DNA from 2 places in the Janthinobacterium sp. HH106 genome. Region 2 is predicted to be linked to the other one. Evidence: predicted binding sites of a transcription regulator. Region 2 holds the regulator's gene; the other holds the start of a gene.
The links. Region 2 encodes sigma-54, which starts transcription at its own class of promoters, with help from an activator protein. Its sites were predicted from a motif close to TGGCANGNAANCTGCTTT; they were not measured.
Positions count from the first base shown of each region.

Region 1 (5,489 bases), on a different contig from region 2:
CTCCCATTCTCGCGCCAAACCGGTAACTGGCGTGGAACCTGGCACGCCATCCGGCGTCTATCTCTTTGCTTGTTTCACCATACGCCGCATCCGGTGCGCCGGATGTTTTCTGGATCAGCTTTTCATTGAGGTAGAACATGTTCACAAATAGTATTTTCCCCAGTCTCAGCCCGGCTCTGAAGTCCCATCTCGAGGCCCAGTGCAATTTCGCCACGGAACTATCGCGCAAGATGTTCGATACGGCGCAGCAATTGAGCGAGCTGCATCTGCGGCTGGCGCAGGACTTGCTGCACGAGTGGAGCAACGCCAGCCAGCAACTGCTGGGCGCGCGCGACACGGGCGAGTTCATGTCGCTGGCCGCTGGCCAGTTGCAGCCAAGCAGTAACAAGCTGCACCAATACCAGCAGCAGCTCGGCAATCTCGTCGCCAACGCCAATGTCGAGATGAACCGCACGGCAGAGAACCACCTGCCCGAAACGAGCCGCACGGCCGTGGCCTTCGCTGACGAAGTGGTGCGCAAGACAGCGGAAGAAACGGAAAAAGCCACGCAGCGCCAGCGTGAAATGATCGAAAAAATGCACGCCATAGGCCACCGCGACGGCGCGGGCCGCAGCCACGATAACAGCAGGCAATCCGATCAGGCGCATTGAGCGCCTGCACAGACCACTTGACCCCCACTCGACAGCAAGGAGAGCGACATGGCTAGCAATCAAGGTAATGAACAGGGCAAAGGTACTGGCAGCAGCCAGAAAGCCAGCGAATCGGGCAGCGCCAAAGGCACGAGCAAGCGCGGTTTCGCCGCCATGAATGAGGAACAGCAACGCGAAATTGCCAGCAAGGGCGGCCAGGCAGCCCATCAAAAAGGCACGGCGCATGAATTCGACTCGGAAGAAGCACGCCGTGCCGGGCAGAAAGGCGGTGAAGCCGTCAGCCGCAACCGCGAACACATGGCGGAAATCGGCAGGAAAGGCGGCGAAAGCCGGCAATCGGCTCAGCGCGCCAATGAAAACCGCAGCAGCACGGCGGGGCGCAGCGGCGGCACGGGCCGTCAGGGCGGCAAGGACGAAGACGACAAGGGCTGACCGGGCTGCGGGACTTGCCGGGCCGAGCGAGCGGCTTAGCCCGGCAACGCACGGCTTGGCGCGCGAAGGCACGGGGCGGCCCTGGCAGCTCCGTGCAAGGGGTGGCGCAGCGCGGGGCGCGGCGGTATGGTACATTCTCGCCTTACCGACACCTCCGCGCCACGTCCCGCCCTTCCCCGCATGCAGCCATCCCTGAAATACCTGAGCGCCTATTCCGAACAAACGCAAGCGCAAGTGCAGCAACTGATCGCGCAAGACAAGCTGGGCGAAGTGTTATTAAAACGCTACCCGAACGCGCACGATGTGCGCAACGACAAATCGCTGTACCTATATGTGCAGGACTTGAAGAATGAATTCCTGCGCAATGCCGAGCCCATCAACAAAGTGGCGTTCGACAGCAAGATCCATGTGATTCAGCATGCGCTGGGCTTGCATACCTCGATCTCGCGCGTGCAGGGAGGCAAGCTCAAGGCCAAACATGAAATCCGCGTGGCGACCATGTTCAAGGAAGTGCCGCTGGAATTCCTGCGCATGATCGCTGTGCACGAACTGGCGCACGTCAAGGAAAAGCAGCACGACAAGGCCTTCTACAAGCTTTGCACATATATGGAACCGCAGTACCACCAGTACGAATTCGACGTGCGCCTGTACCTGACCCAGCTCGACCTGTCAGGCCAGCGCCTGTGGTCATGAACTGCTGCGGATGACGGCCTGCGCATGAAGTCCACGTGAAAATGCCGCCCGGCATACACTGGGCGGCATTGTTCGAGTGCGCTGGCTAGTCAGCATGGCCGCCCGGTAAAACGGGCGGCTTTTTTACAGGCGCGCCGGCATGGCCGGCACCATGTTCAGGCTCAGGCGGCGTTCTTGCGGCGAAGCATGAAGCCAAGCAGGCCCAAACCGCCCAGCAGCATGCCGTAGGTGGCCGGTTCCGGCACGGCGCTCACGCTGGCGGCGATATTGTCGACCTGGAAGGTATGCAAGGCGCCTTCCTTCCACGTTGCCGACAGCAGATTGCTGAAACCCGTAAACGTGTAGTCGGCGAAGGTGTGGCCGCCGCCGAGGGTGAAGGTCTGGCTCACCGTGCCGCCGCCCACCTGGTGGCCGACGAAGGTCACGTCAAAGGAACCGGGCAAGCTCACGAAGTCGGCCAGGCTGATCGAGCTCAGCGAGAAAGCGCCGCCATCGGCACGGCTCAGGGTCGTCGTCGACAGGAGCGTCGCGCCGAGACCGGCCGAACCGGCGTAGGCGAGGCTATTCTGGTGTGCCGAGCTCAGCAGCCCGAAACTGCTGTCGAAGTTGTAGCCGCCTTCGGAGTAGGACTTGAACACGGAACCGAAGTAGCCGGGTTGTTCCAGCGGATCGAAGCCGATGATGGTGGTTTGTGCGTGGGCGCCGCCAGCGCTGGCCAGAATGGCGGCGACAGCGGTCGCTCGCAAGAGGGTCATAGGTTTCAAAATAGCATCCTTTCGAGATGATGAAGTAGCGTGGTTGTGGCAACTTGAAATGGACCGGCACCTTTTTTTTGGGAGTCTGTACAACGCTCGTCGGTGTCCGATATTCCTAACTTTGAACCATGCCAGTAGACCACAGCCATGCTTAAAAAGCATCTTCATTTTCAAAAAAACATGCTATAACTGCAATTTTTTTGCCATATTTTTATTAATTAACTCATCAGGCCCGATCAATTTTCCCATGCGGAAATAAAAAAGCCATGCAGTGCGTACTGCATGGCCCTTGCAAGCGGCAGGGAAAATAGTTGCCTGGCGGCATACGCACCGCCAGGCGAAAACGGCATTACGGCGCGCACTCCTTCAGGCACTGCACCAGCGCGGCAGGATCGGCGTCGGCATTGAGGAACGCCGCGTGCTGCGGGCGGATGAAACCCTGCTCCTTGCCGTTTTGCACGAAAGCAATCAAGCCATCATAGAAACGGTCGACATTGAGCAGGCCGATGGGCTTGGCATGCAAGCCCAGCTGGGCCCATGTGAGCATCTCGAACAGTTCTTCCAGGGTGCCATAACCGCCGGGCATGGCGATGAAGGCATCGGACAGGCTGGCCATCATCGCCTTGCGCTCATGCATGTCCTTCACGATGAACTGGCGCGTCAAGCCCATGTGGCCCACTTCGCGTTCCACCAGCTGGGTGGGAATCACGCCCGTTACCTCGCCGCCCAGGCGCAGCACTTCATCGGCAATCACGCCCATCAGGCCCACTTTTCCGCCGCCATACACGAGCGAAATATTTTCCGCCACCAGCACGCGCGCCAGTTCGCGCGCCGCCACGGCATAGTCCGGCGAGACGCCCGCGTTGGCGCCACAGTACACACATAAAGCCTTGATCACAGTCGTCCCTACCCTTTCAATTCATCGATCGCCGCCTCGACTTCGAGGCGTTCCTTGGCGTCCAGTGCCACGCACTCGGCCGCCTTTTCATACAAGGCCAGCGCTTCCGCCAGCTTTTTCTTTCCATCGAGCATATTCAATGCGCGCGCATATTCGCTGTGCGCGAGCGCCGAATACGGCGTCAGGGCCAGCGCCGTCTTGAAGTGCTGGTAGCCGTCTTCCTTGTTGGCGCCATAGGTCAGCCCCCCTATCATGACGCCGACCTTGTCGATAATTTCCGTATGATAAATCCCAAACGCGATATGCGCTTCCGCATGCATGGGCGCGATCGTCATCGTGCGGTCCAGGCTGTTGCGCACGCGCGCCCCCATGCCCTGCGCCAGCGCCTTGACGACGGAAGTGCCGAGCGCGTAGCGGCCCAGACTGTAGGCATGCCAGTAGTAGCCGGCCGGATTGTCCGGCTGCTCGCTCTGCTGGCGCTCGCAGCGCTCGGCCACTTCCTCGTACATGTCGAGTTTCTGGCTGTCGTTGCCTTCCAGGTGCGTGGCATAGATGCAAGTGGCCTTGTGCGCCACCGCATAACCGGGCACGCCGACGGCCAGGCCCAGCTTCACGGCGCGCTCGAAGTCGCCCGCATGGAAGGCCAGCCAGGCTTGCACCAGCGCAGGGTGCGTGGGAAACGGTTCCACATCGCCCGCATGCAGGCGCGACCAGGCCGCTTCCAGGGTTTGCGGGGTGTAGACATATGCTGCGTCCGGATAGGGAAATTGTTTCCAAGCCATATATCTCTCCTGTAATTGACGACGTGACGCCAACAGCCGCATCAGTCGTTCTTGAGTTTGGTCACATACTCTTCCGACAGTTTGCGAAACAGCAAATGCGTTTCATTGCGCAAATAGGGCCCGATCAGGGACAGCACCTGGTAGCAGCCGCGCGCCAGCGCATCGGACATCGATTGCTGCTCGCTGTACTTGCGCGGATTGCGCACATATTCGTACGACAGCCAGTAGGTGGCGACGACCACCATATTCGTCGCCATGGCGGCCACTTCCATGTCCGACGCCTCGAGCGACTGTTCGCTGCGCAAATCTTCGCACAGCTGCGTGGCCACCTTGATCTTGTGCGCCAGGATCAGTTTGAAGTGCAATTCCAGCTTGCGGTTGCGCGACAACAAATCGTTGAGGTCGCGATAGAAAAAGCGGTAGCGCCAGATCAGTTCGAACATCAGGTGCAGGTACAGCCAGACATCCTCGATATTCGAGCGGCGCCCGTCGGGCACGGTCAGGATGCGTTCGATTTCCGCCTCGAACTGGACGAAGATCGAGTTGACGATGTCGTCCTTGTTACGGAAGTGGTAATACAGGTTTCCCGGCGAAATGTTCATCTCTTCCGCAATCACGGTCGTCGTGATATTCGGCTCACCAAACTCATTGAACAGGCGCAGCGACAACTCCAGGATGCGTTCGCGGGTACGGCGTGGTGCTTTTTGTAGCATGGCGGGCAATCTCTCTGTGTTCTGCCTCAAGCATACCACCTAAGATAGCCGTAATGAAACACCGCGCCCCACGGCGGCGGCGAATAAGGCAGGCAAAAAAAAGCCTGCGCGAGCAGGCTGGAGGAATGCTGCGCCAGCTCAGGCCGGCGATGCTTTTTTCTTCGCCGCCGGCCTGACGGCTGGCTTGCTGGCGGCTGGTTTGGTCACGGGCTTGGTCACGGACTTGGCGGCGGCGCGCGGCACCGCCTTGGCGGTCGTCTTGACCGGTGCCTTGCCCGGAGCCTTGGCGACGGCCGCCTTCGGTGCCGTTTTCGGCGCCGTCTTCGCGGCAGGCTTGGCAACGGCCTTCGGCTTGGCCGCCGGCGCGGCCTTGCCCGACAGGGCCGCCACCTGCACGCTCAAGGCATCGATCTTGGCGTGCAGCGCGGCAATGTCGTTTTGCATGGGCACGCCGATGGTGGCCAGGGCCCGCGCCACGCGCTCCTCAAACACCTGTTCCAGCTTGTCCCAGGAACCGCTGGCCTGCTTGCCCACACCATCGGCCAGCTTGCTGACGCTGCCGCTGA
Region 1 is NZ_LRIC01000056.1:52,826-58,314, forward strand. Features, by position in the region: gene JAB8_RS21180 (phasin family protein) at 138-650, shown strand; gene JAB8_RS21185 (general stress protein) at 699-1,082, shown strand; gene JAB8_RS21190 (M48 family metallopeptidase) at 1,263-1,775, shown strand; gene JAB8_RS21195 (PEP-CTERM sorting domain-containing protein) at 1,937-2,530, opposite strand; gene JAB8_RS21200 (TIGR00730 family Rossman fold protein) at 2,880-3,425, opposite strand; gene JAB8_RS21205 (hypothetical protein) at 3,437-4,210, opposite strand; gene JAB8_RS21210 (TetR/AcrR family transcriptional regulator) at 4,252-4,923, opposite strand; gene JAB8_RS21215 (phasin family protein) at 5,062-5,489, opposite strand, start outside.
Region 1: JAB8_RS21195 (PEP-CTERM sorting domain-containing protein) is a predicted target of sigma-54. The motif match lies at 2,719-2,736, and genes of this name have one in related genera.

Region 2 (5,489 bases):
GCGGATGGAAATCTGGACGAGGTCGCTCATGGCAGGCAGGAAAGAAGTGAAAGTGCAAACATTCTAGCGCCTGCGCGGCGAACATTGCGTTTCGCTGGACGCAAAAAAGGGCGCAATGTGCGCCCTTAGTTGATCACAGCCGGTTGAAAGTCGCGGGCCGCTTAGGCGGGGGCGAATTCTTCTTCCGAACTGTCTGGCAGATGCTTGATCGCCTCTTTACCGTGCCCTTGCACTTTGGTTTTGTATTTCATCACTTGCCTATCGAGCTTGTCGATCAGGGTATCGATCGCGGCATACAGGTCGTGTGCCAGGCTTTCCACATAGACAGTTTTGCCACTCAGACGCAGGTTGACTTCGGCCTTTTGGCGTTTTTCTTTCTCTTTGAGGTTGTCGACGGTCAGAATCACGGCGATATCGATAACTTGATCGAAATGACGTTTCACGCGCTCCAGCTTCGTTTGTACGTATTCACGGATGGCTGGTGTCACTTCGATATGATGTCCGCTGATGGTGAGATTCATACACACTCCTAAAGATGATCGGGTTCGTGCGGTCCATCGTATCCGGCCCGCAGAGGAACCGAAAAAAACTTACAAACACTTACGCAGGCTCACTGGCGGAATTTTTAACGCTTCCCGGTATTTGGCAACAGTACGTCGCGCAATCACCATGCCTTGTTCCCCCAGCATGTCCGCAATCTTACTGTCGGATAAAGGATTTTTAGGGTCTTCTGCTCCTGTCAGTTGCACGATCAATGCCCGTATCGCCGTCGATGACGCTTCGCCCCCCGCTTCGGTGGCGACGTGGCTACCAAAGAAATATTTCAACTCGAACATGCCGTGCGGGGTCAGCATGTACTTTTGAGTTGTTACCCGCGAGATAGTACTCTCGTGTAAACCCAGTGTATCAGCTATTTCACGGAGCACAAGGGGGCGCATGGCAACAGCCCCATGCGAGAAAAAGTTCTTTTGTCTTTCTACTATCGCCTGCGCCACGCGCAGAATCGTGTCGAAGCGCTGGCGCATATTCTTGATCAGCCACTTGGCTTCCTGCAACTGTGCACCCATGGCACCCTCGCCCTTGCCCTGCTTGAGCAAGTTGGCGTACATGGCATTGACGCGCAGGCGCGGCATGACGTCGTTGTTCAGGGTCACTTGCCAGCCATTGCGCGCGCGCTTGACGACGACGTCGGGCACCACGTAATCGGACACGTCCGCAGCGAACACGGCGCCCGGATGCGGGTTGCACTGGCGAATTACCGTCTGCGCTTCACGCAAGTCTTCATCGTCGCAATCGAGGGCTTTTTTCAGCTTGTTGAAATCGCGCTGGGCAAACCAGGCCAGGTGCTTTTCCACGATGACGAGGGCCATGCGCCGCGTCACCATGGCGATGTGCGGCAAGCGCTTGATTTGCAGCGCCAGGCATTCGGACGCATTGCGCGCGCCCACGCCCGGTGGATCGAAACTTTGCAGCAGCGACAAGGCCGTGCGCATCTCGTCGGCATCGATTTCCAGCTCTTCCGGCAGGCGCGCCAGGATGTCGTCGAGCGACTCTTCCAGGTAGCCATTGTCGTCGAGCGCGTCGATGATCAGCTCGACCAGCGCGCGGTCGCGCAATTCGAGCACCGTCACGCGCATCTGCTCCATCAGGTGTTCGCGCAGGGTGCAGTGATGGGCCTCCAGTTGCGGGCGGGAATCTTCGTCGTCGGGCGCCTTGCCCCGGCTCGCCTCGCTCCAGTCGCTGTCGCCGCCATCCGCGGCGGCCGGGCCCTCGCCCGCCTCGCCGTCAAAGGTTTCCGCTTCGGCCGGCGCCGCGGGCGCCTCCTGGCCTGGCGGCTGGGGCGGCGCTTCGGCCGGCGCGGCCGTGGAGCTCAAGGCCCCGTCGGACAGCAGGCGCAGCGAACGGTCGAGCGGATCGTCGAGGCGCTCGAGCAAGGGATTGTCCGTCAGCAGTTGCTCGAGTTCCTGGTGCAATTCCAGAGTAGACAATTGCAACAGGCGTATCGATTGCTGCAACTGCGGCGTCAGTGCCAGGTGCTGCGAAGTGCGCAGCTGCAATGATTGTTTCATTGGCTTACATGCGGAAGTGTTCGCCCAGATAGACCCGGCGTACCGACTCGTTCGCGATGATGTCGTCGGGGCGTCCCGACGCCAGTACCGAGCCCTGGTTGATGATGTAGGCACGGTCGCAAATACCCAGCGTCTCGCGCACATTATGATCGGTGATCAGCACGCCGATATTGCGCTCCTTCAAGAAGCGCACGATGCGCTGGATCTCGATCACGGCGATCGGGTCGACGCCGGCGAACGGTTCGTCGAGCAGCACGAAACGGGGATCGGTGGCCAGGGCGCGGGCGATTTCCACGCGGCGGCGCTCGCCGCCCGACAGGGACAGCGCCTGGTTCTCGCGCAACTTTTCAATCTGCAAGTCGGCCAGCAGTTTATCCAGGCGTTCCTCGATCTCGGCCTTCTTCAAAGGACGGCCTTCGACGGTCTGGATTTCCAGCACGGCGCGGATATTGTCTTCCACCGTCAGCTTGCGGAACACGGACGCCTCCTGCGGCAGATACGACAGGCCCATCTGTGCGCGGCGGTGGATCGGCAGGCTGGAAATGTCCACGCCGCTGATGTCGATGCTGCCGCCATCCGACGGCACCAGGCCGACGATCATGTAGAACGAGGTGGTCTTGCCTGCGCCGTTCGGGCCCAGCAGCCCCACCACTTCGCCGCATTCGACTTGCAGCGAGACATCATGCACGACTTGCCGCTTGCCATAGGTTTTCTGCAGTCCGCGAACGATCAGGGTGCTGCCGCAACGGGTATTGTCCATTATTTCGTTCCTGGCACAGGTGTGGCAGGCGCTTTCTCCGCCGCGGGCGCCTTGGTCTTCGGCTGGATCACCATGCGCACGCTGCCGCCGTCGGAGGTGCTGGTGCCGCTGTCGGAATTTTCCATCTTGAATACTTCCTTGCGGCTGTCATACGAGATGAAGGCGCCATTGGCCACGTCGGTCACTTTCGTGCCTTCCAGGCGCGTCAGCTTGGCCTTGGAAAACAGTTTCACCACTTCCGTCTTGTTGTCGTATTCCACGCGCTCCGCTTCGCCTTCGACCCACAGGTCGCCGGCGCCATCGCGCTTCTGGCGGAACGTGGCCAGCTTGCCGGGATCGGCCCAGAAGGTGATGAACTGGTAGCCTTGCGGGTCTTCCGTGATCAGGGCCCGGCCCGCCTTCATGGTCAGCGTGCCCTTGACCAGCACGACGTCGCCCGTCAGGGTACGAATCTGCTTGACGTCATCGACGTGGCCGCTACGCGCCGTGATGACGGCTTCCTTCTCGGAATCGGCCTTCTCGGCATGCGCCACGCCCATGAGGGCCAGAGAAAATACGCTCAACAGCAAGATGTTCTTCATAGTATGGTTTCCTTGTTTCATTCTGTCATTTTGCCGCCGCGGCCGGGCGCGGTTTCGGCGGGAGTACCATGCGCAAGGCATTCTGCACTTCCACCACGCCGGTGGCGTTATTGGCCTTCATGCCGATACCATTGATGCGCGAGGCGCCCGTCAGGATATCGACAGGCACGTCCGTTTCCATTCTTTCTTCGTCCGGAAACACCGTCAGCGCTTCCGTCCTGACCGTCAGGTTCTGCGCCTTCGGACTGGCCACGCGGTCGATCACGACCTTGCGGTGCAGTTGCAGCCGGGTATTGTCCTGGTCGATATGCGCCAGTTCCGCATTCATGTTCAACGGCGGCATGCCCGGCGTCAGCTTGCGCACGAAGGGCTGGTCGATATCGGACGAATCGTCGGCCGGATAATGCGTGAGCTTGTTGCCCGACACGATATAGCTGGGCTTACCCGTCAAGTCCATGCGCACCAGGCTGAAATTGGTGATGAAATAGTCGGGCTCACCCAAATTCTTGCTGGCCTTGATGTCCTGGCCATTCTTGTTCATCACTTCAAGCAGCCAAAAGCTGGCCAGCGCGACGACGACCGCGCCCAGCAGGGTAAAAATCATGCGCCAGCGATGGGCGCCTCCTGGCTTACGCATAGGGTTTCACTCTTTCATAGGTCACTGGCGGCAAGGCGCACCTCACTCCAGGAACGGCGCCATGACGCGCGCATAGTTGTCCTGGGCGCGCAGCAGGAATTCGCAGATTTCGCGCACCGCGCCGCGGCCGCCGCCGGCCTGCGTCACATGGTGCGCCAGGCCCTGCGCTTCCGGACGCCCGCCCGGCACGCTGACGGCAAAGCCCACGCGACGCAGGATGGGCGCATCGATGACGTCGTCGCCGATGTAGCCGCATTGCTCTTCCGTCAAGCCCGTCAGCGCCAGCAGTTCGCGAAACGGCGTCAGCTTGTCGTGACCGCCCTGGTGCACATGGGTAATGCCCAGGTCTTGCGCGCGGCGTGCCGTGATGGCCGAGCGGCGCGCGCTGATGATGGCCGTCTGCACACCGGATTCCTGCAGCAGCTTGATGCCCAGGCCATCATACACATTAAACGTTTTCATCATTTCGCCATCGGGGCCGAAATGCAGGCTGCCGTCGGTAAGCACGCCGTCGACGTCAAAGATCATCAGTTTGACCTTGGCCGCGCGCGCCAGGTTGTCCGCTACGCTCTCCATCAGATCACCTTCGCTTGCGTCAGATCATGGATATGCAGGGCGCCCACCAGCTTGCCGTCGGCATCGACGACCAGCATCTGGTTGATGCGGAACTGTTCCATCACGGCCACGGCATCGACAGCCAGGCGTTCGGGCGCGATGCTGCGCGGCTGCGCATGCATGACGTCGCGGATCGCCACTTGCGTGAAGTCCTGCACGCGCTCGAACATGCGGCGCAAGTCGCCATCCGTAAACACGCCCACGGGGCGGTTGTCCGCATCGACGACGGCCGTCATGCCCATGCCCTTCTTCGTCATTTCTTCCAGCGCCTGCAGCAGCGAGGCGTCCACGGGTACTTTCGGCACCCGTTCGCCGCTGCGCATGACGTCATGCACGTGCGTAAGCAGGCGACGGCCCAGGGCGCCGCCCGGGTGCGAGCGGGCGAAATCTTCTTCCTTGAAGCCGCGCAAGTCGAGCAAGGCCACGGCGATCGCATCGCCCAGAGCCAGGGTGACGGTGGTGCTGGCCGTCGGCGCCAGATTCAGCGGACAAGCCTCTTTTTCAACAGAAATATCCAGGTGCACATCGGCCAGCTGGGCCAGGCTGGAATTCGGTTTACCCGTCATGGAAATCAGTACGCCCCCCATGCGCTTGACGACGGGCATGATGGCCATCAGTTCGGACGACTCGCCCGAGTACGAGATGGCAATAAAAGCATCGTCCGAGGTGACCATGCCCAGGTCGCCATGGGCCGCTTCGGCCGGATGCACGAACAGGGCCGGCGTCCCGGTGGAAGCGAGGGTGGCGGCAATCTTGCGCGCGATATGGCCGGACTTGCCGATGCCCGAGACGACGACACGCCCCTTGCACTGCAGCAGCAGCGCCAC
Region 2 is NZ_LRIC01000073.1:78,950-84,438, reverse strand. Features, by position in the region: gene JAB8_RS27105 (enoyl-CoA hydratase/isomerase family protein) at 1-30, opposite strand, end outside; gene raiA (ribosome-associated translation inhibitor RaiA) at 162-521, opposite strand; gene JAB8_RS27095 (RNA polymerase factor sigma-54) at 591-2,069, opposite strand; gene lptB (LPS export ABC transporter ATP-binding protein) at 2,074-2,829, opposite strand; gene lptA (lipopolysaccharide transport periplasmic protein LptA) at 2,829-3,410, opposite strand; gene lptC (LPS export ABC transporter periplasmic protein LptC) at 3,436-4,047, opposite strand; gene JAB8_RS27075 (HAD hydrolase family protein) at 4,090-4,623, opposite strand; gene JAB8_RS27070 (KpsF/GutQ family sugar-phosphate isomerase) at 4,623-5,489, opposite strand, start outside.